One region of the Actinomadura luzonensis genome, then DNA from elsewhere that is predicted to be linked to it. Evidence: predicted binding sites of a transcription regulator. Region 1 holds the regulator's gene; each other region holds the start of a gene.

Region 1 (7,644 bases):
CCTCGTGGCCGGCCTGCGCGGGCTGGTAGACGCCGTTGCCCGGCCACGTGACGGTGAACCGGTACAGCCCGCCGGCCCCGACCGTGTGGACGAAGTCGAACGACCCGTTCTCGTCCACGGTCACGCTGGGGAGCGGCCGCGTGGTGGAGTTGTCCGTCCACGTGCGCTCGACGCTGAGTGCGGCGCCCTCCGGGCGCAACCTGTCACCTTCGAGCGTGCCCCTGAACCGCAGCTCCTTGCCGACGGACCCGGTCTGCTGGCCGGTCAGCGTCAGCGTGGCCGGCCGCCTGGCGACCTCGGTGGTCGCCGAGGCGGAGCTCCACCGGGCGTCCTGGCTGCCGTCCCAGACGGCCTTGTAGGTGACCGTGCCCCCGACCGGCGGAGTGTCGGTGAGCGTGAACGAGCCGTCCGCCGCGGTCGTCACCTCGGCGACGGTCGCGCCGGTGCCGTCGGGCGTGTGCCGGGTCACCAGATGGGCCGCCCGCCGGCGTGCAGCCCGCCGGGCAGCGTGAGCGGTTCGAGCACGTCTCCCGAGGCGGGGGCGATGGGCGTCATCGACGAGCGCGGCAGCAGGGCGCCGTGCAGCCGCCGACCTCCAGTACCTGCTCCACCCAGCCGGGCGCGGCGGCCGACAGCGCTTCCAGCGCCGCGCGCACGCATTCCCCGGCCAGCTCCAGCCGGTTCAATGGGGCCCGTTGACAGGGGAGGCCGCGTTCAGCCGTGGCGGCCCGTGGTGAGGGGAGGTCGCGTTGGTGGTGGCGGCCCGTCGGGAGGGCGGGCCCCGTTCGGTGGCTGGGGCCCGCCTGGTGGGGTGGCGGCCGGGGCCGCTGGTGGTGGGCGGGTGGGTCAGCGGAGGACCGAGTACAGGGCCGTGGTCAGGGACGCGCGGGAGTCGTCCTGGTCGATGGACCACATCATCGACCCGCCCAGCCCCTTCAGCCGGATGTACGCCGCCTTCTGCACCATCATCGCCGGGTCGTCGTACGACCAGAACTCGTTGCCGTCGTACAGCCACATCGCCCCGGTCCGCAGGTCCCGGTACCGTTTGCCGGGCTTGTTCACCAGGTCCTTGTAGTCCTCGTTGCCCGGCGCCCACTTGCCGGGCGCGGGGCCGGTGGCCGGCTTGTAGAGGCCGTCGCCGCCCGCCGTCACGCCGGTCCAGCCCTGCCCGTAGGCGGGCACGCCGACGACGAGCTTGCGGCCGGGCGCGCCCCGCGACAGGTAGTCGCGTACGGTCTGGTCGACGCTGTACTTGACGGGGTTCGGGTCGCGGCGGTCGGTGAAGAGGTTGCCGTTGTGGCCGGTCTGGGGCTCCCAGGTGCCGTGCAGGTCGTACCCCTGGACGGTGGCGAAGTCGAGCTGCCTGAAGACGCGCCGCACCTCGAACCCGGCGTCGATCTTGGCGGCGGCGGCCGGCAGGAAGGCGGTGAGCTGGGCGTCGGCCGCGTACGCCGTGAGCTGCCGCCGCAGCTCCTCCACGAACAGCGTGAAGTTCTGCTTGTCCTCGGCCCGGATCACGTTGCCCTCGGCCCCGGACGAGCCCGGCCACTCCCAGTCGAGGTCGATGCCGTCGAAGACGCCGGCGCCGGCGCCCGGCTCCAGCCCCGGCAGGTCGCCGCGCAGCCACAGGCCGATGCACGACTGTGCGAGCCTGGCCCGCGACTCGGCGGTGAGCACGGCGTCGGAGAAGTACTTGGAGCCGGTCCAGCCGCCGAGGGAGATCAGCACCTTCAGCCCCGGATGCTTGGCCTTGAGCTTGCGCAGCTGGTTGAGGTTGCCGTTGAGCGCCTGGCCGGGGGCGTCGGCCACGCCGTCCACGCTCTGCTCGGCCGGCACCGGCCGCTGCCAGTCGGCCCACGGGTCGGCGGAGTAGCAGGAGCTGTCGGCGCCGACGAAGCCGAAGGCGTAGTTGAGGTGGGTGAGCTTGGCGGCCGCGCCCGTGGTGTCCACGTCCTTGACGTGGTAATTGCGGCCGTAGACGCCCCATTGGATGAAGTACGCGACCCGCTTGAAGCCGGTGCGGGCGGACTCGGCCTGGGCGGGCGCGGAGATCGCCGTGAGGCCCAGTAAGAGCGAGAGCGTGATCAGGGTCTTGTTCTTCAGCGAGCGATTCACCGAGCGACTCCCGGAAGCCTCAACTCATAGGAAACTTTCCTATAAGTTGAGGTGATGGTAGAGCCGCCGTACCAGGGCGTCAACGGGCCGGGCACTCCCCGGCGACCGGCACACTGGAGGGGTGCCATCCACCCTGCCCGACGGCGATCCCGCGCCCACCACGGGCGAGCTTCCCGGCAGCGCCCTGCGCGGCCTCGGCGAGCGGCCGTTCGGCTTCTACGTCCACGTGCCGTTCTGCGTGACCCGCTGCGGCTACTGCGACTTCAACACCTACACCGCCGCCGAGCTGGGCCCCGGTGCCTCGCAGCGCGACTACGCCGACACGGTCGTCGCCGAGATCCGGCTGGCCCGCCGCGTCCTGGGCGAGCGCGAGCTGCCGGTGGAGACGGTGTTCTTCGGCGGCGGCACGCCCACCCTGCTGCCGCCCGAGGACCTGGCGCGGATCCTGGCGGCGATCGGCTCCGAGTTCGGGCTGCGGCCGGGGGCCGAGGTCACCACGGAGGCCAACCCCGAGTCCGTGGACCCCTCCTACCTGGAGAAACTGCGCCACGGCGGCTTCAACCGGATCAGCTTCGGCATGCAGAGCGCGCGCGAGCACGTGCTGCGCGTGCTCGACCGCAAGCACACGCCGGGACGCCCGGCGGCGGCCGTGCGCGAGGCCAGGCAGGCCGGGTTCGAGCACGTCAACCTCGACCTGATCTACAGCACGCCGGGCGAGTCCGACGACGACTGGCGGGCCTCGCTCGCCGCCGCGATCGAGGCCGGGCCCGACCACGTGTCGGCGTACTCGCTCATCGTCGAGGAGGGCACCCGCCTGGCGGCCAGGATCCGGCGCGGCGAGCTGCCCATGCCGGACGACGACGTCGCCGCCGACCGCTACCTCATCGCCGACGAGATGCTCACCGAGGCCGGCCTCCACTGGTACGAGGTGTCCAACTGGGCCGCCTCCGAGCAGGCCCGATGCCGCCACAACCTGCTCTACTGGACCGGCGGCGACTGGTGGGCCGCCGGCCCCGGCGCGCACAGCCACGTCGGCGGCACCCGCTGGTGGAACGTCAAGCACCCGGCCGCCTACGCCCAGCGCCTGGCCGCCGATGCCTCGCCCGCCCACGCCCGCGAGGTCCTGGACGAGGAGGACCGCGCGGCCGAGCGGCTCATGCTGGAGCTGCGCCTGGTCACCGGCTACCCCCTGAGCGAGGTGCCGCCGGCGGCGCGCCCGGTCGTGGCGGACGCGCTGGCGGGCGGGCTGCTCGCGCCCGAGCCGTTCAAGGCCGGGCGGATGGTGCTGACGCTGCGCGGGCGGTTGCTGGCCGACGCCCTCGTCAGGGACCTGCTGGTCTAGGTGATCATCCGGATGGAGAGCGGGTAGCGGTAGCGCTGGCCCTTGTTCGTGGCCACGGCCGCCTGGATGTGGAAGATCAGCGACAGCACCCAGATCACCGGGAACAGCAGGAAGCCGATGAACAGCAGCGACAGGAGGCCCGCCACGATGTAGCCGATGAACATCGTGATCTGGAAGTTCAGCGCCTCCGCCGCCTGGTCGCGGACGTAGGGGGACTGGTCCTTCTTCATCAGGTAGATGATCAGCGGGCCGAGCCAGGAGGCGAGCAGGCCGAGGAGGTGGGCCAGCATCGCCATCGTGTTGTCGTCGCTGCCGGGGCGCGGGCCGAAGCGGCCGGGGACGTACGGCTCGCCGGGGGCCTGGGCGGCGTAACCGGGGGCGTAGCCGTTGCCGTAGCCCGGCGGGGGCTGCTGGCCGTAGCCGGGGCCGTAACCGGGCGGGGGCTGCTGGCCGTAGCCGTAACCGGCCTGGGACGGGGGCTGCTGCCCGTAACCGGGCTGCTGGCCGTAGCCGTAGCCGCCTTGGGACGGCGGTTGCTGGCCGTAACCGTAGCCGCCCTGGGAGGGCGGTTGCTGGCCGTAGCCGTAACCGGGCTGGGACGGAGCCTGCTGGCCGTACCCGTAGCCGGGCTGGGAGGGCGGCTGCTGGCCGTAGCCGGGCTGGGACGGGGGTTGGTTGCCGTAGCCGGGCTGGTGGGGGCCGCTGCCGGGGTGGCCCTGGGGGATGTCCGACGGCGGGACGTAGCGCGTCGCGTCGTCATCGGCCGGCGGCTGATGCGGATCCTGGCTCATGGTGTCTCCGTAACGAAGTCGATCAGTTCCTCGACCCGGCCGAGCAGTTCCGGCTCCAGGTCGGTAAAGGTCGAGACGGCGCCGAGGATGCGCCGCCAGGCGTCGGCCGGCTCCATGCGCCAGCCGAGGGCCGCGATCACGCCTTCCTTCCACGGCACCCCGCGCGGCACCTCGGGCCAGGCGGGGATGCGCAGCACGGACGGCTTGACCGCCTGCCAGATGTCGACGAACGGGTGGCCCACCACGAGCACGTCCGGCGAGGTGATCCCGGCGGCGATCCGGCTCTCCTTCGAGCCGGGGACGAGGTGGTCCACCAGCACGCCGAGCCGCCGCCCCGGCTCGGGCCCGAACTCCGCCACGATGTCCGGCAGGTGGTCCACGCCCTCCAGGTACTCCACCACGACCCCTTCGACCCGCAGGTCGTGGCCCCAGATCTTCTCCACGAGGGCGGCGTCGTGCACGCCCTCGACGTAGATGCGGCTCTCCCTGGCGACCCGCGCCCGCAGGCCCTCCACGGCGATCGAGCCCGACGCGCTGCGCCGGGGCGCGGCCGGCGCGGCCGGCACGGGCCGCACCAGGGTCACCGGCCGGCCCTCCAGCAGGAACGCGGCCGGTGCGAGCGGGAACAGCCGCCGCCTGCCGAACCGGTCCTCCAGCGTCACGGCCTCCTTGTCGCAGGCCACGACCGCGCCGCAGAAGCCGCTGTCGGCGTCCTCCACGACCAGGTCCGGCTCGGCCGGCACCTTCGGGATCTTGCCCTTGCCGGGCCGCCGCCAGTTACCCGCCAGAACATCGCCGTCGTACACAGGGGGGACCGTAGCAAATCACCCGGCCGCCGCAAGGCGCTTGCGCGCGGAGCTGCGGCGCACCAGGACGACGACGGTGGCGATGACGGCGGCGAGCAGCCCGGCGCCGCCGGCCAGCAGCCCGGTCAGGGTGCCGCCGGCGATCCCGCTCACGGCCGACGACAGCGGCTTGCCCACGCCGTACCTGACGGTGGCGGTCCCCTCGTTGCCGCAGGTCACCTGGTAGTCGCCCTTGGCGGGGGCGTTGACCACGAGGATCTGCTCCCAGACGACGCCGTTGAGCGTGACCGTCTCCGAGCCGGTGGTCCTGGCCAGCTTGGCCTGGCCGGTGCCGCCGGAGATCTGGCAGGTGTAGTTCACGGGAGTGTCGGTGGAGATGTAGATCGCCGGCTTGTCGGCGGGGTCGGCCGTGATCGTGACGCTCTCGCCCGAGGCGAACGTCTTCGTCGGCGCGAGGTCGCTCACCCCGCCGACGACGCCGCCCACGAAGAGCACGACGCCGAGGATGCCGCACAGCACCGCCACGATCCAGGCCACCGCGACCCACCACAAGCTGGGTTTGATGGCTTTGGAATCGATTCGTGGTGGGAAGGGAGCTTGTTGGCCGTATTGTCCGTACTGAGGCGGCGGGCCGTACGGCTGCGGCGGCGTACCGAAACCAAGCTGGCCACCGTAACCGGGCTGGCCACCGTAACCAGGCTGGCCACCGGAACCGGGCTGACCCCCGTAGGCGGGCTGGCCACCGGAGCCGGGCTGGCCACCGTAGGCGGGCGGGCCTCCCTGACCGGGTGGCGGGCCGTAGCCGGGCTGAGGAGGATGTGGTTGACCGTGGTGCGGACCCTGCCCGGGCGGCGGCCCGTACGGGGACTGTGCTTCGTCCGACATGTCCGCAAGTGTGAAGCCTGCCGCTTGTAAGACGCTAGCAAGAGGATGGGAGCCGGTGTTATCGCACCCTGTGGGCGAGAGCCGTACACTTGGCACTCGGGAACACAGAGTGCTAGGCGCCGCGTTCCCCGTAAGGGCAGAGGCAGGAGGTGAGCACGTGCTCGACGATCGGAAACTGGCGGTGCTCCGCGCCATTGTCGAAGACTACGTGTCCACCAACGAACCGGTGGGCTCCAAGGCGCTGGCCGAGCGCCACAATCTGAAGGTCTCCCCGGCGACGGTCAGGAACGACATGGCCGCGCTGGAGGAGGAAGGCTACATCACCCAGCCGCACACGAGCGCGGGGCGCGTGCCGACGGACAAGGGCTACCGCCTGTTCGTCGACCGGCTCTCGCAGATCAAGCCCCTGTCGGGCGCCGAGCGCAGGGCGATCGAGACGTTCCTGGCCGGCGCCGTCGACCTGGACGACGTCGTCACCCGCACGGTGCGGCTGCTCGCCCAGCTCACCCGGCAGGTGGCCGTGGTCCAGTACCCCACCCTCACCCGCTCGACGGTCCGGCACGTCGAGCTGGTCCCGCTGAGCGACCGCCGGGTCATGCTGGTGCTGATCACCAACACCGGGCGCGTCGAGCAGCGCGTGATCGAGCTGCCCGAGGCGGTCGAGGACACCCGCATCGCGCACCTGCGCGCGGTGCTCAACTCCTGCCTCGACGGCTGCGGCCTCAGCGCGGTCCCCGAGCTGGTCGCCGACCTGCCGGAACGGCTGCCCGTGGAGGACCGGCCGGTCGTCGCGACGATCCTGTCGGTGCTGCTGGAGACCCTGGTGGAGCGGCACGACGAGAAGATCGTGTTCGCGGGGGCGGCCAACCTCGCCGGCGCCGACTTCTCGGTCGGCCTGCGTGACGTGCTGGAAGCGCTGGAGGAGCAGGTGGTGCTCATGCGCCTGCTCGGTGAGACCTCCCCCGACACCCCGTCCGCGCTGACCGTGCGGATCGGCTCGGAAAACCCGTACCTGCAGGGCACGTCGGTGGTCGCGACCGGATACGGTTCTGGCGACAACCAACTGGCCCGGCTCGGTGTGCTGGGTCCCACCAGGATGGACTATCCCGTGACGATGGGCGCCGTGCGCGCGGTGGCTCGCTACGTCAGCCAGATCCTGGCTGCATCATAAGAGGTCGATAAGTGGCAAACAGCGACTACTACGCCACCCTCGGGGTGCGGCGTGACGCGAGTCAGGACGAGATCAAGAAGGCGTACCGCCGGCTCGCCCGCGAGTTGCACCCCGACGTGAACCCCGATCCTGACACCCAGGAGCGGTTCAAGGAGATCACGCAGGCCTACGAGGTGCTGTCCGACCCGAACAAGCGCCAGATGTACGACCTGGGCGGCGACTCCTTCGGCGGCGCGGGCGGCCCCGGGGCCGGCGGCTTCGGCGCGGGCTTCCCGTTCAGCGACATCATGGACGCCTTCTTCGGCACGGCGGCGGGCGCCCGCGGCCCCCGCTCGCGGGCCAGGCGCGGCCGCAACGCCACCATCCGGGTCGAGCTCGACCTGCGCGAGACCGCGTTCGGCACCACCCGCGAGCTGGTCGTCGACACGGCCGTGCTGTGCGAGGTCTGCCACGGCTCCGGCGCCTCCCCTGGCACCCACCCCGACACCTGCGACATGTGCAGCGGGCGCGGCGAGATCTCCCAGGTCACCCGCT
Region 2 (7,644 bases), on a different contig from region 1:
GCAGCTCGTGGACGCGGTCTGGCCGAGGCTGACGCCGGAGCAGGTGCTGCACCGGCTGCTGGCGGAGCCGGACTTCCTCGCCAGAGCCGCCAAGTCCGACTTGTCGCCCGAGGAGCAGGAAATGCTGCTCTGGCGGAAGCCGTACCGGAGCCACAAGTCCGCCAAGTGGTCGGCCGCGGACGCCGCGCTCCTCGACGAGCTCCGCGACCTCATGGAGCGCACCCCGTCCCTCGGCCACCTGGTCGTGGACGAGGCCCAGGACCTGTCGGAGATGCAGCTCCGCGCGCTCGGCCGCCGCTGCCGCAACGGCTCGGCCACCGTGCTCGGCGACCTGGCGCAGGGCACCACACCCTGGTCCACCAGCTCGTGGGAGACCGTGCTCGAGCACCTGGGCCAGCGCGAGGGCGAGGTCACCGAGCTGACGCTCGGCTTCCGCGTGCCGCGCGAGGTGCTCGACTTCGCCGCGCGGCTCCTGCCGTCCATCGCCCCCGGCCTGGCCGCGCCGCGCTCGCTGCGTCCCGGCGCCGGCTCGCTGACCGTCAGCAGGGGCGGCGACCCGGCCGCGGCGGCCGCGCGGCTGCTCACCCAGGAGGGCTCGATCGGCGTCATCGTGCCCGACGCGCGGGTCGCCGAGGTCTCGACCGCCCTGTCCGGGCTGCCGCACGCCGTGCTCGACCCCGACGCCGCCGAGGACGGCGGGCACCGTCTGCTCGTCGTCCCCGCGACCCTGGCCAAGGGCCTGGAGTACGACCACGTGATCGTGGTCGAGCCCGCGGACATCGTCGCCGCCGAGCCGCGCGGCCTGGCCCGCCTGTACGTGGTCCTGACCCGCGCGGTGACCTCCCTCACGGTCCTGCACGACCAGCCGCTGCCCGCCGAGCTGACGGGCTGACCCGCCCGCGGCGCGGGAACCGGTGGCCTGACGGAGGCCAGGCCCGGCCGCTTCTAGGATGGCGAGCAGGAACGCTCTCTACCTAGGAGGATGCCGTGCCAGCACCGCTGCCACATGAACACCTGCCGTCGGTTCCCGCGCTCGTGGTCGAGAGCGACGACATCCAGGACGGCGAGCGGCTGAGCGACCTGCACGTCTTCAACGACTGGGGCATGACCGGCCAGAACGTCTCGCCCCAGCTCCGCTGGTCCGGCGCGCCGGCCGGCACCCGCGGCTACGCCGTCACCTGCTACGACCCCGACGCCCCGACGGGCAGCGGGTTCTGGCACTGGGTGCTGTTCGACCTGCCGGCCTCGGTGACCGAGCTGCCCACGGGCGCGGGCACCGCCCCCGACTTCAAGGGGCTGCCCGAGGGCGCCGTGCACGCCCGCAACGACTACGGGCTCAAGGCCTTCGGCGGCGCGGCCCCGCCGCCCGGCGACCCGCACCGCTACGTCTTCACCGTCCACGCGCTGGGCGTGGACAAGCTGGGCGTGGACGGCGACGCCAGCCCGGCGGTGGTCGGCTTCAACATCACCGCCAACACCCTGGCCCGGGGCCACGTCATCCCGGTGTACGGCGTCTGAGCCCCGCCGCGCCAGGGTCACGCCCGGTCACCGGATAACGGCCCCCAGGCGGTCGGGTTACGGCCCGGCGCGGGCCCGCGGTCCTGGGCCAAGCTCACGGCCCGCGTTCCAGCCCGTGGCCCTGGAAGGCCGCCCGGGGCGGGGTCACGGCGTGCCGGCCCCGCTCCATCCGGCCCGGGGCGGCAGCTCGTCCGCCGTGGCCGCCGCCTCCAGCCACATCTGGTGCTCGTAGGCGCTCATCGGGCGGTCCGGTATGCCCGCCGAGGCCGGGCGGGCGGCCGGCCCGCCGCAGCCCATGACCTGGCCCAGCAGTCCGTCGAGCATCGGCAGCCCGAGCCCGCCCGGCGTGCAGAAGCGCAGCTCGCGCGGGAGCTGGATGTCGGAGGTGATCTCCTCGTCGGCACTCGCGGGAGCGCCCGCCGCGATCGCGGCGGCCAGCGCGAGAAGGGCGACGCCCAGAATGCGCCTGGTGCGGGAAAACATCCGCTACTCCTTTCGTGGAAGCGTGTTCGGCACACACATTTCCTCACTGCGGGTAGCGGATCAATTGTGAAACGTAATGGCCGGTAAACGAAAACAAGAGCGGCCCGGAAAACCCGGGCCGCTCTTCGTCTCGGCGTCGCGAAAAGACCTAGAAGTCCATGTCGCCGCCGCCGGGCATGGCGGGAGCGGCCGGGGTCTTCTCGGGCTTCTCGGCGATGACGGCCTCGGTGGTGAGGAAGAGCGCCGCGATGGAGGCGGCGTTCTGCAGCGCGGAGCGCGTCACCTTGGCCGGGTCGATGATGCCCGACTCGAACATGTTGACGTACTCGCCGCTCGCGGCGTTGAGGCCCTCACCCGGAGTGAGGTTGCGGACCTTCTCCACCACGACGCCGCCCTCGAGGCCGGCGTTGACCGCGATCTGCTTGAGCGGCTCCTCCAGGGCCTTGCGGACGATCGAGGCGCCGGTGGCCTCGTCGCCGGCCAGCTCCAGCTTGTCGAACGCCTTGGCGCCGGCCTGCAGCAGCGCCACGCCACCGCCGGGGACGATGCCCTCCTCGACGGCCGCCTTCGCGTTGCGGACGGCGTCCTCGATGCGGTGCTTGCGCTCCTTCAGCTCGACCTCGGTGGCCGCGCCGGCCTTGATGACGGCGACGCCGCCGGCCAGCTTGGCGAGGCGCTCCTGGAGCTTCTCGCGGTCGTAGTCGGAGTCGGTGCGCTCGATCTCGGCGCGGATCTCGTTGACCCGGCCGGAGATCTGCTCGGCGTCACCGGCGCCGTCGACGATCGTGGTCTCGTCCTTGGTGACGACGACCTTGCGCGCGCGGCCCAGCAGGTCGAGGGTGGCGTTCTCGAGCTTGAGACCGACCTCCTCGGCGATGACCTGGCCACCGGTGAGGATGGCGATGTCGTTGAGCATGGCCTTGCGGCGGTCGCCGAAGCCCGGGGCCTTGACGGCCACGGAGCGGAACAGGCCGCGGATCTTGTTGACGACCAGGGTGGCCAGGGCCTCGCCCTCGACGTCCTCAGCGATGATCAGCAGCGGCTTGCCGGATTGCACGACCTTGTCGAGCAGGGGCAGCAGGTCCTTGTTGGCGGAGACCTTGCTGTTGACGATCAGGATGTACGGGTCCTCGAGGACGGCCTCCATGCGGTCGGAGTCGGTGACGAAGTACATCGACACCATGCCCTTGTCGAACCGCATGCCCTCGGTGAGCTCGAGCTCCAGGCCGAAGGTGTTGCTCTCCTCGACGGTGATGACGCCTTCCTTGCCGACCTTGTCCATCGCCTCGGCGATGAGCGAGCCGATCTCGGGGTCGGCGGCGGAGATGGAGGCGGTGGAGGCGATCTGCTCCTTGGTCTCCACGTCCTTGGCCAGCTTGGAGAGCTCCTCGCTGACGCGCTCGACGGCGGCCTCGATGCCCTTCTTCAGGGCCATCGGGTTGGCGCCGGCGGCTACGTTGCGCAGGCCCTCGCGTACCAGCGCCTGGGCGAGCACGGTGGCGGTGGTGGTGCCGTCGCCGGCGACGTCATCCGTCTTCTTGGCGACTTCCTTGACCAGCTCGGCGCCGATCTTCTCCCACGGGTCCTCGAGCTCGATCTCCTTGGCGATGGAGACGCCGTCGTTGGTGATCGTGGGAGCGCCCCACTTCTTCTCCAGCACGACGTTGCGGCCCTTGGGGCCCAAGGTCACCTTGACGGCGTCGGCGAGCTGGTTCATGCCGCGCTCGAGACCGCGCCGGGCGTCCTCGTCAAACGCGATCATCTTGGCTGCCATAAGGCTAGACCTCCCAGATGCAGGGTGGCGTGTCCTGGACCGAGCCGACGCCCGCGACGGCAAGGGCCTGCATCTCCGTTCGGCAGACCCCATCGTCTCGATCCCGAGTCATTGGCACTCTGCCACACAGAGTGCCAACGAACTGTTTAGCACTCTACCCTGCCGAGTGCAAGCGAACGACCTTCGGGAGGGAACGGCTCGCAGGTCAGCCCAGTCGGCTCCGCGTAGCGCACGTCCCCGGACGGCGGGCCGCTCACCGTGTGGCCCGCCGTCTGGATCGGTGAATACGAGGGGTGGCGGAGTCGCACGGACTGCGTTGCCGCGCGAGGCCGCCGGTGCGTACCAGTGACGTGAATCAGACCGCGCGGACAGACTCGGCCTGCGGTCCCTTCTGGCCCTGCGTGATCTCGAACTCGACCCGCTGGCCTTGTTCGAGAGATCGGTACCCGTCCATCAGGATCGCGGAGTAATGGACGAATACATCCTTACCACCGTCTACCGCGATGAAGCCGTAGCCCTTGTCCGCGTTGAACCATTTGACGGTGCCCTGCGCCACTTCCGACTCCTCTTACTGGGGCTACGGATCCCGCCCATTCCACCGCGAGACCCGTAATCGCCCGACTTAAGGGAAAACAGCCAGACGATCGCCTCGACCATACCTGTGGCACGGGGTTTGGCAACAGAGTCAATCCGCAAACGGCGCATTTGTTCGCAGAGAAGGTACTTCAACCTTGAATTGGACCGAAAAGCCAGAAGGCGCCCACTGGGGGCGCCTTCCGTCATGTCGTAGGGCACTCAGCCGCCGGCGACCGCCGGGATGATGGAGATCTGGGCGCCCTGCGGGGCGGGAGTGTCGAGCCCTTCGGCGAATCGGACGTCCTCTTCCCCGACGTAAACGTTGACGAAACGCCGAATCTTGCCCGATTCATCCAGAATGCGCGCGCCGATACCCGGGTAGTCCGCGTCGAGCTTGGCGAGCACGTCACGAAGAGTCGCGCCCTCGCCACCGACTTCCGCGTTTCCGCCGGTGTACGTGCGCAGAATGGTGGGAATCCGCACAGTAACGCTCATGGTTATCTCGCCTTTCCTGGTTGTCAGACAGCCGCGCGGAACGCGTCGAGAGAGGGCCTGATCACGGCGGTGGGCCGCGACGACTCGCCGGCGACGGCGTCGAGCGTCTTCAGCCCGTCGCCCGTGTTGAGCACCACGGTCTCGGCCTCCGGGTCGAGCCGGCCGCTCTCGACGAGCTTCTTCAGCACGCCCACGGTCACCCCGCCCGCGGTCTCGGCGAAGATGCCCTCGGTCGAGGCGAGCAGCTTGATCGCGGCCACGATCTCGGGGTCGGTGACGTCCTCGACGGCCCCGCCGGTGCGCCGGGCGATGTCCAGCACGTACGGTCCGTCCGCCGGGTTGCCGATGGCCAGCGACTTGGCGATGGTGTCGGGCTTGACCGGCTGGACGACGTCGTGCCCCGCCTTGTACGCCGCCGACACCGGCGAGCACCCGGCCGCCTGCGCCCCGAAGATCTTGTAGGGGGCGTCCTCGACCAGGCCGAGCGCGATGAGCTCCTTGAAGCCCTTGTCGATCTTGGTGAGCTGCGAGCCGGAGGCGATCGGGATGACGATCTGCTCCGGCAGCCGCCAGCCGAGCTGCTCGGCGATCTCGTACGCGAGCGTCTTGGAGCCCTCGGCGTAGTAGGGCCGCAGGTTGACGTTGACGAAGCCCCACTTGTCGCCCAGGGGGTCGCCGATCAGCTCGGAGCAGAACCGGTTGACCTCGTCGTAGGTGCCGTCGATGCCGATCAGCCTGCCGCCGAACACCCGGGCCATCGCGATCTTGGCCTCTTCGAGGTTCGCCGGGATGAACACGCAGGCGTCGAGCCCGGCCCGCGCCGCGGCGGCCGTCACCGCGCCGGCCAGGTTGCCGGTGGAGGAGCAGGACAGCGTGTGGAAGCCGAAGGTGCGCGCCGCCTCGACGGCGATGGCGACCACCCGGTCCTTGAAGGAGTGGGTGGGGTTGCCGGAGTCGTCCTTGACGTGCAGGGACCTGATGCCGAGCGCCCGCCCGAGGTTGCCCGCCCTGACCAGCTTCGTCCAGCCCGGGTTCATGTTGGGCTTGGTGGCCACGTCGGCGGGGACGGGCAGCAGCGCCCGGTAGCGCCAGATGCTGGCCGGGCCCGCGGCGATCTCCTCGCGGGTCACCCGGCCGAACTCGTAGGCCGCCTCGAGCGGCCCGAAACACTCCTGGCACGCGAAGCTGGGCCCGAGCGGGTAGCGGGCGCCGCACTCGCGGCAGGACAGAGCGACGGCAGGACCAAAGTCGTGCGACATGAAGCGAGGCCTTCCCTCATCTTCGCCCACGGCCACCTTGACCGCGAACCGGAATTGGCACCTTGTCCCGGTCGGCCTCGCCAGGTCGCGAGTCGAAAGCCGGGAGGGTTGCCGGGGCTTCGCAGGGCCGGTCCCTCCACCCCTCTGGATGAGCAATATGAAGTTGTTGAATAGGACTCTACCCGCTTAAGTGGCCGAAATTACTACCTGTCTCAGCATTCGAGACGGGCCGTCTCAGCGGTAGTCCTCACCCAGCACCGCCTGCACGTACTTGCGTGCCTGGTGGATCCGGGACTTCGCGGTGCCCAGCGGGATGCCGAGCTGCTCGGCCACCTCGTTGTAGTCGAGCTGCACGATATCGCGCAACACGAGGGCCTGCGCGAGGTCCGGCTTGTCGGCCTCCAGCGCCTCCATCGCGTCGAGCAGGTCGAGCCGGGAGCCGGCGATCACGCTGACCCGCCGCACGTCGGGCTTCTGCATCGGCAGCTCGTCGGAGGTCTGCTCGGCGGCCCGGCGTTTCAGCGACCGGTACGTCGTGCGCGCGCAGTTGGCCGTGACGATGTGCAGCCAGGTGCTGAACCTGGCCCGGCCCTCGAAGCGCCCGATGTTGCGGGCCACGGCGAGCAGGGTGTCCTGCGAGGCCTCCTCGGCGTCCTGGTGGTAGGGCAGGATCCGGGAGCAGTGGCGCATCACATCGGGCTCGATCCTGGCCAGCAGCTCGCCGAGCGCGCGATGATCTCCCGCGGCGGCGGATCGGGCGAGTTCCTCGGTTAGCTCATCAAGCGCCATAGCTGGGATCCTATGATCGAAGGGAGCTTCGATGAACAGCGTCCTGGTGGCCTCCAACAGAGGGCCGGTCTCCTTCACCGTCTCCGACGACGGCGTCCTCATCATGAAGCGCGGCGGCGGCGGTCTGGTGTCCGGGCTGTCCGGCGTGACCAAGGAGGACGGTGTTCTGTGGGTCTGCGCCGCGTTGTCGGACGACGACCGCAGCGCCGTGCGCGTGTCCCCCGGCGGCCGGCTCGACCACGCCGGCTACGACACGGGGCCGCTGCGCATGCTCGACATCCCGGCGGCGACGTTCCACCGGGCCTACAACGCCGTCGCCAACTCCACCCTGTGGTTCGTCAACCACCTGCTGTACGACATCCCCAACGCGCCCAACTTCGGCACCCGCTTCGGCCGGGAGTGGGCGTCCTACCGCGACTACAACGGCGCCTTCGCGCTCGCCCTGGCCGAGGAGGCGGGCCACGAGGCCCGCGTGATGGTACAGGACTATCACCTGACCCTCACCCCCGCCATGCTCCGGGCCGAGCGCCCCGACCTGCGCATCGCGCACTTCAGCCACACCCCGTGGGCGCCGCCCGAGTACTTCTCGCTGCTGCCCGACGAGGTGGCCGGGGAGGTCCTGGAGGGCATACTCGGCGCCGACCACGCCGGGTTCCTCACCGCGCGGTGGGCGGCGGCGTTCATGGACTGCTGCGAGTCGCTGCTCGGCGCGGAGGTCGACCGCGCCGCCCGCGCCGTCACCCACGAGGG
Region 3 (7,644 bases), on a different contig from region 1:
GCCGCTGCCCAAGCCGTGCATCGCCCTGCTGGTCTCCGGCGGGCACTCCTCGCTGCTGCTCGTCCCCGACGTGACCGGCGACGTGATCTCGCTCGGCTCGACCGTGGACGACGCGGCGGGCGAGGCGTTCGACAAGGTGGCGCGGGTGCTGGGGCTGCCGTTCCCCGGCGGCCCGCACATCGACCGGGCCGCCCGCGACGGCTCCGGCACGGCGATCGCGTTCCCGCGCGGCAAGCTCGACGACGGCACGCTCGACTTCTCCTTCTCCGGCCTGAAGACCGCCGTGGCGCGGTGGGTGGAGGCGCGCGAGGCGGCCGGGCAGGGCGTGCACGTGCCCGACGTGGCCGCGTCCTTCCAGGAGGCCGTGGTGGACGTGCTGACCCGCAAGGCGCTGCAGGCCTGCCGCAAGTACGGCGTGGGCGACCTGCTCATCGGGGGCGGCGTGGCCGCCAACTCGCGGCTGCGGGCGCTGGCCCAGGAGCGGTGCGACGCGGCCGGGGTGCGGCTGCGGGTGCCGCGGCCGGGGCTGTGCACCGACAACGGCGCCATGGTGGCGGCGCTCGGCTCCGACCTGGTCGCGGCCGGGGTCGAGCCGTCCAGCCTGCAGATCCCGGCCGACTCGTCGCTGCCGGTCACCACCGTCCGCGTCTGACCGCGGGTCCCCGGCCGCTCGCGTCCCGAGGGGGGAGGAGCGGCCTCGCCCACCCCCTCGGGCACGGGTACGGCGGCCCGTCAGTCCTTGCCGCGGGTGGGCCGCAGCAGCGCCTCGGCGAGCACCAGCATGGTCTCCTCCAGCGCGCCGAGCCGCCTGGTGAGGTCGCCGGCGGCGGGCTCGACGATGCCGGTGACCGTGCGGGCCAGCTCGTCGCGGTCGGGACGCGAGCTGACCAGCTCGGTCAGCGCCTCGGCGGCCGCCGTCAGGCGCTCGGCCTGCTCGCCGGCCTGCGTGCCGAGCAGCTCCGGCAGCCCCAGGGACGCGGGCAGCTCGTCCACCCGGCGGCCGACCGCCTCCAGGCGGCCGTCCATGGCGTCCAGGTGCTCGCCGGCCTGCTCGGCCCGGGCGGCCAGGCCGCCCAGGTGGCCGTCGAGGCCGGTGAAGCGCGTGTCGAAGCCGTCGAAGCGGCCGCTCAGGTGCTCCTCGGCCTCCACCAGGCGCTCGTCCAGCGCGTCGAGCTGGGTGTCGAGCTTGTTGAAGCGGCCCTCGCTGCGGTTGGCGGCCTCGCCGACGCGCTGGTCGGTCGCGGCCACGCGCTCGTCCAGCGCGGTGAAGCCGCCGTCGAGGCGGACGTCGAGCGCGTCGAAGCGGTCGTCGTGCCGGCCGAGATGGCCGTCGACGGTGGCCAGGCGCTTGTCGAGCCCGCCGAGCTGGCCGCCCATCTGGGTGAGCCGCTTGTCCACGCCCACCACCCGGCCGTCGAGGCCGTCGAGGCGGGTGTCGATGTCGGCCAGGCACTCGTCGGCCGACTCCAGCCGGCCGTCGAACCCGGTGAGCCGGGAGTCGAGGCCGAGCAGCCGGCCCTCGGCGCGGTCGAGCCGGGCGTCGACGCCGTCGAGGCGGGCGGCCAGGCGCTGCTCGCTCTCGCCGAGCTGCACGGCGAGGTGCTGGTCGGTCTCGTCGAGGCGGGTGGTCAGGCGCTGCTCGACGGCGGCCAGGCGGCCGTCGAGGCGGTCGTCGGTCTCCTGGAGGCGGGCGGCGACCAGCGTGGCGTTCTCGTCGAGGCGGGCGGCGACGCGCGCGTCGGTCTCGTCCAGGCGGGCCGTGAGGTGCCGGCCGGTCTCCTCGACGTGGGCGGCGGTCTCGTCGAGCTTGGCGGTGAGGCGCTGGTCGGTGGCGTCGAGCTTGGCGGTGAGTCGCTGGTCGGTGGCGTCGAGCCTGGTGGTGAGGCGCTGGTCGGTGGCGTCGAGCCGGGCGTCGAGCCGCTTGCCGGTCTCCTCCAGCCGGGCCGTGCCGTCGTCGAGGCGCGCGCCCAGGCGCTGCTCGGCGGCCTCGACCTGGCCGGAGAGCTGCTCTGCGGTGGCGGTGAGCCGTTCGCCGACGCCCTCGGCGAGCTCGCCGACGACGGCCTCCACCCGGTCGGTACGGGTGGCCAGATCGGCGACCGACTTGTCGAGCCTGGTGAAGCGGCTGGCGGCGGCCTCCATGCTGGAGTTGAGCCCGGCCAGCATCGCGGCGAAATCGGACATGCCCTTGGTGATGCCATCGGTGGTTTCGAGCACGGACTGCAGGCGTTTGAGCGCTTCGTCCACGTTCTCGCCCACGGTGCCGAGGTCGGCCCACAGGCTCGGCAGCTCGGCCACGGGGGCGACGCGGGCGTCCACGTGGCCCACCCGCTCGCCGACGGCGTCCACGTGGTCGCGTACCGCCTCGACGTGCTGCGCCAGGCCCTCCGCCCACATCGGGGGCTTGGCGGCGATGTCCTCGAGCCGTCCGTTGACGGACTCCAGGGCGCCGCTGAGGCCGCCGAGCTCGCGCTCGCGCACCTCGCGGAGCAGCCACTCCATGCCTTCGAGCCGCTGGCGGATCTCGTCGAGGACGGCGCCCTGCGTGCGTTGCTCGTAGACGTGGTCCTGGGCGGCGCGATTGAGCAGGTCGCGCATGCGCTCCGAGACGCCCGAGTAGCCTCCTGACGTGAGAAGGGTCGTGTGGTTGGAATTGTCCACCGAAAGGCTCCTTCGCTCGCCGACGGGTTGCCGCGCAGCGGTGGGATAGGTCCGGTTTGCACATGAATGGCGAGAAACGCGGGAAACCGCATTAGGGGGAGAGCTCCCGACCGCCAACCTTAGCCTTTCGATCAAGGTCCGTCAGTGCTGAATTGAAAGATCGTGGTTGACGGGCGATTGACCGTTTTCCATGGTCAGGCAGGCGGGAAGGTATCGCAAATGAGCGCATATGGCCGCTCCAAAATGCGGGTCAGGATGATTACCGCTGACTTTTCCCCATTGAGCCGCAAGTCTGCCCGGAGCCGCTCGATGTCCACCGCCGAGCCGCGTTTCTTGATGGTGACGTTCCCGACGCTCCGCTCGCGCAGCGCCGCCCGCAGTTTCTTCAGCGAGAACGTCATGACCTCGTCCACCGCGTACCTGGCCGCCCATGGCGTGTCCACCGGCTCGTCGGCCGCGATGTAGGCGATGCGCCGGTCGATCAGCCGCCCGCCGACCAGCTCGGCCACCTCGGCCACCAGGTGCCCCCTGATCGCGGCGGGGTCGGGCTCGTAGACGTAGCGGCCCAGCGGACCGACAGGGGTGTCCGGCTCCTGGCCGGTCGCGGCCAGGGTGTGGCCGCCGGGCAGCAGCGTGGCCCGGCGGACCGGCCGGCGGCCGGCGCCCGTCCAGAGCGCGGCCTCCTTCAGCTCGCCCTTGTACGACACCCACTCGGTCTCCGACCCTTCGGGCATGTACTCGTAAGGGAAGCCGGGGGCGACCTTGACGCAGCCGCGGCGGGCCCGCGACAGCAGGTCGAGCACGGTGGGCCAGGGCGGCGAGTAGGCCATGGGGTCGAACGTGCGCCCCCGGCCGCCGCGCCTGGCCGGGTCGGCGAAGAGCGCGTCGTACTCCTCGGGCCGCACCGCCCCCGCGTTGCCCACGACCACCCGCACCCGGTCGCCGACGCCGAGCGCCTCGGCGTTGGCGGTGGCGACGGCGGCGGTCAGCGGGTCGACGTCGACGGCGGTGACCGTGCAGCCGGCCCGCGCCAGGGCCAGGAAGTCGCCGCCGATGCCGCAGCAGACGTCGAGGACGTGCGGGCCGGCGTCCGGGTCGGCGCCCGGGCCGGTGAGGCGGCGGGCGCGGTGCTCGGCGACCTCCTTGCGGGTGGACTGCTCCAGGCCGTGCGGCGTGAAGAACATCAGCCCGGCGTCCTCGCCGAACTTGGCCCGCGCCCGCTCGCGCAGGCCGGCCTGGGTGAGCGCGGCCGAGGTGAGCGCGGCGTCGTAGGTGCGGCGCAGCGTCGTGGCGGCGACCACCGGGTCGGCGCCGGCGGCCGTCAGCTCCCCGGCCTCGGCGAGCGCCTGCCGGCCGCGCGGGGTCAGGAGCTGTCGGAAGGCTTCGAGGTCCACGTCCCCCGACGCTACCGCTCCGCGGCCCCGTCCGGGACGCACGCGGGGGCCGGGGCGTCACCGAGGGACAGCAGGAGCTTGCGCAGCAGCCCGGCCAGCGCGTCGCGCTCGCCCCCGGTGAGCCCGGACAGCAGCCGCGCCTCGTGGGCGGCGTGCCGTTCGAGCAGGTCGTCGGCCACCCGCCGGCCCTCGGCGGTGAGCGCGACGAGCGTCATGCGCCGGTTGCCCGGGGCCGGCCACCGGTCCACGAGGCCGCGCTCGACCAGGTGGTCGACGCGGTTGGTGAGCGCGCCGGGGCTGACCATGGCGGCGGCGGAGAGGTCTTTCATGCACAGCCGGGCGTCCTCGGCGCGGAGCAGCGTGGCCAGCATGTCGTACTCCCACGTCTCCAGCCCGTGCTCGGCCAGGAACTCCTTGACGCCGCGCTCCAGCAGCCGGGAGGCCCGGGAGACCCGGGCGACCACGCCGGCGGGGGAGACGTCGAGGCCGGGCCGGGCGCGGGCCCACTGACCGATGATCTCGTCCACCGCGTCGTCCATGAGCCTGATCCTACGACATTGAAATGTTCGACGTCGTCGAGTACCTTCGGCCTCGAAGTCTTCGATGTCAAAATGTTCGAGGTGGGAACGATGAAGGTGCTCGTGATCGGCGCGACCGGTTACATCGGGGCGGCCGTGGTGGAGCTGCTGACCGCGCGGGGCCACGAGGTGACGGCGTACGTGCGCCCGGCGGCGGACGGCGCCAGGCGGGTGCCCGGCGCCGCCCGGGAGCGCCACGGCGACCTGGCCGACCCGGCGGCGCTGGAGTCCGCGATCGACGCGGACGTGGACGTGGTCGTGCACGCCGGCCAGCTCACCGGAGACCGGGAGACCGACCTCGCGGTCGTCGGCGTGCCGGCCGCCGCCGGCAGGCGGCTGGTGTACGTCAGCGGCGTCTGGGTGCTCGGCGCGACCGACGGGGCCGACGAGGACAGCCCCGCGAGGCCCATCCCGCTCGTCGCCTACCGGGACGAGGTGGAGCGGCTGGTGCTCGGCGGCGGCGGCTCCGTGGTGCGGCCCGGCGTCGTGCACGGCAAGGGCTCGGGCATCCCGGCGCTCCTTCGCGACCTGGCCGCCCAGCGCGGCACCGGCGTGTACGTCTCGGCCGCCGGCGAGGTGCCGACGTGGACGTTCGTGCACGTGGACGACCTGGCCGAGCTGATCGCGGCCGTGGTGGAGCGCGGCGTGCCGGCCGTCTACCACGCCGTCAGCGAGGAGGCCGTGCCCGTCTCCGGCGTGGCCGAGGCGGCGGCCCGGGCCGCGGGCGTCAAGGAGACGGCCGAGCCGTGGCCCCTGGAGGAGGCCGCGGAGGCGCTGGGGGCGGGCTTCGCCGAGGCGCTGGCCCTGAGCCAGCGGGTCTCCGCCGCCCGCACCCGCGCGGCGCTGGACTGGCGGCCGAGCCGCCCGGGCGTCGTCGCCGACCTCGCCGAGGGCTCGTACGTGTGACGAGGCTCATGGCCGGATCTGATCGCTGTGAGCAGACGCCGACGCGTTCGTGTTGACTGTCAAGGCCCTCTTGCATATGTTTCCTGTTGGCACTCTCACCCTGAGAGTGCCAACGTGCGACGAGGCAGGTCTGACACCCGCGACGGCAGGCCCAGCTGGTCGCCTCTTCTGATCATTCAAATCTGAAGGGGAGGTCCGATCGTGACGACCGCCACCAAGGTTCCCGTTAAGCCGCTCGGCGACCGCATCGTGGTTCAGCCGCTTGAGGCCGAGCAGACGACCGCTTCCGGCCTGGTCATCCCGGACACCGCCAAGGAGAAGCCGCAGGAGGGCCGAGTGCTCGCGGTGGGCCCCGGCAACTGGGACGAGGACGGCGAGAAGCGGATTCCGCTCGACGTCTCCGAGGGCGACATCGTCCTCTACAGCAAGTACGGCGGCACCGAGGTCAAGTACGGCGGCGAGGAGTACCTCGTGCTCTCCGCCCGCGACGTTCTCGCGATCATCGAGAAGTAAGCCGGATGCGTCGAGCCCCGGGCGCTCATAGGGCGGCCGGGGCTTTCGACGCCAGGAGAGGACTTTCAGCATGGCGAAGATCCTGGAGTTCGACGAGGACGCGCGGCGCGCGCTCGAGCGTGGCGTCAACGCCCTCGCGGACGCCGTGAAGGTAACCCTGGGCCCGCGTGGCCGCAACGTCGTCATCGACAAGAAGTTCGGTGCTCCGACGATCACGAACGACGGCGTGACCATCGCTCGTGAGATCGAGCTGGAGGAGCGCTACGAGAACCTCGGCGCCCAGCTCGCCAAGGAAGTTGCCACCAAGACCAACGACATCGCGGGCGACGGCACCACCACCGCGACGGTCCTGGCGCAGGCCATGGTCCGCGAGGGCCTCCGCAACGTCGCCGCCGGCGCCTCGCCGCTGTCGCTCAAGCGCGGCATCGACCAGGCCGCCCGCGCGGTCAGCGACAAGCTGCTCGCGGTGGCCCGCGAGGTCGGCGACAAGAAGGAGATCGCCAACGTCGCGACGATCTCCGCCCAGGACGCCAAGATCGGCGAGCTGATCGCCGAGGCGTTCGACAAGGTGGGCAAGGACGGTGTCCTCACCGTCGAAGAGTCCAACGCCATGGGCATGGAGCTCGAGTTCACCGAGGGCATGCAGTTCGACAAGGGCTACCTGTCGGCCTACATGGTGACCGACCCCGAGCGCATGGAGGCCGTCCTGGAGGACGCCTACATCCTGCTCACCCAGGGCAAGGTCTCCTCCATCGCCGACTTCCTGCCGCTGCTGGAGAAGATCGCCCAGACCAAGAAGCCGCTGCTCGTGGTCGCCGAGGACGTCGAGGGCGAGGCCCTGGCCGTCCTGGTCACCAACAAGATCCGCGGCACCTTCACCTCCGTCGCCGTCAAGGCCCCCGGCTTCGGCGACCGCCGCAAGGCGATGCTCCAGGACATGGCCATCCTCACCGGCGGCCAGGTCGTCAGCGAGGAGGTCGGCCTCAAGCTGGAGCACGTCGGTCTCGAGGTGCTCGGCACCGCCCGCCGCGTCGTGGTGACCAAGGACACCACGACCATCGTCGACGGCGCCGGCGACGCGCAGGCCATCGAGGACCGCGTCAAGGAGATCAAGCTCGCCATCGAGCAGTCCGACTCCGACTGGGACCGCGAGAAGCTGCAGGAGCGCCTGGCCAAGCTCGCCGGCGGCGTGTGCGTGCTGCGCGTCGGCGCGGCCACCGAGGTGGAGCTCAAGGAGAAGAAGCACCGCCTGGAGGACGCGATCTCCGCCACCCGCGCGGCGATCGAGGAGGGCATCGTCTCCGGCGGTGGCTCCGCGCTCATCCACGTCTCCAAGGAGCTCGACGACCTCGGCCTGTCCGGCGACGAGGCCACCGGCGTCACCATCGTGCGCCGCGCGCTGGTCGAGCCGGCCCGCTGGATCGCCGAGAACGCCGGCCTCGAGGGCTACGTCGTCACGCACAAGGTGGCCGACCTGCCCGCGGGCCACGGCCTCAACGCCGCGACCGGCGAGTACGGCGACCTGATCGGCCAGGGCGTCATCGACCCGGTCAAGGTCACCCGCTCGGCCGTCCAGAACGCCGCCTCCATCG

Evidence for each region. The regulator HrcA, encoded in region 1, represses chaperone genes, less so after heat shock. The targets are predictions, from matches to a motif close to TTGGCACTCTCNNNNNGAGAGTGCCAA.
Region 2: groL (chaperonin GroEL) is a predicted target of HrcA. The motif match lies at 3,887-3,913, and genes of this name have one in related genera.
Region 3: groES (co-chaperone GroES) is a predicted target of HrcA. The motif match lies at 5,626-5,652, and genes of this name have one in related genera.

What each region holds. Positions count from the first base shown of each region.
Region 1 is NZ_JAKRKC020000002.1:2,019,659-2,027,302, forward strand. It holds gene MF672_RS39850 (hypothetical protein) at 1-469, opposite strand, end outside; gene MF672_RS39855 (glycoside hydrolase family 18 protein) at 847-2,115, opposite strand; gene hemW (radical SAM family heme chaperone HemW) at 2,237-3,457, shown strand; gene MF672_RS39865 (DUF4870 domain-containing protein) at 3,454-4,248, opposite strand; gene MF672_RS39870 (DUF3097 domain-containing protein) at 4,245-5,054, opposite strand; gene MF672_RS39875 (hypothetical protein) at 5,073-5,591, opposite strand; gene hrcA (heat-inducible transcriptional repressor HrcA) at 6,097-7,110, shown strand; gene dnaJ (molecular chaperone DnaJ) at 7,122-7,644, shown strand, end outside.
Region 2 is NZ_JAKRKC020000001.1:1,511,405-1,519,048, forward strand. It holds gene MF672_RS07170 (HelD family protein) at 1-892, shown strand, start outside; gene MF672_RS07175 (YbhB/YbcL family Raf kinase inhibitor-like protein) at 988-1,518, shown strand; gene MF672_RS07180 (hypothetical protein) at 1,663-2,001, opposite strand; gene groL (chaperonin GroEL) at 2,150-3,775, opposite strand; gene MF672_RS07190 (cold-shock protein) at 4,131-4,331, opposite strand; gene MF672_RS07195 (MoaD/ThiS family protein) at 4,571-4,846, opposite strand; gene thrC (threonine synthase) at 4,870-6,105, opposite strand; SAM riboswitch class I at 6,119-6,260, opposite strand; gene MF672_RS07205 (RNA polymerase sigma factor) at 6,340-6,894, opposite strand; gene MF672_RS07210 (alpha,alpha-trehalose-phosphate synthase (UDP-forming)) at 6,926-7,644, shown strand, end outside.
Region 3 is NZ_JAKRKC020000001.1:3,119,476-3,127,119, forward strand. It holds gene tsaD (tRNA (adenosine(37)-N6)-threonylcarbamoyltransferase complex transferase subunit TsaD) at 1-652, shown strand, start outside; gene MF672_RS15285 (apolipoprotein A1/A4/E family protein) at 733-2,661, opposite strand; gene MF672_RS15290 (class I SAM-dependent methyltransferase) at 2,856-4,055, opposite strand; gene MF672_RS15295 (MarR family winged helix-turn-helix transcriptional regulator) at 4,067-4,594, opposite strand; gene MF672_RS15300 (NAD-dependent epimerase/dehydratase family protein) at 4,685-5,539, shown strand; gene groES (co-chaperone GroES) at 5,741-6,052, shown strand; gene groL (chaperonin GroEL) at 6,123-7,644, shown strand, end outside.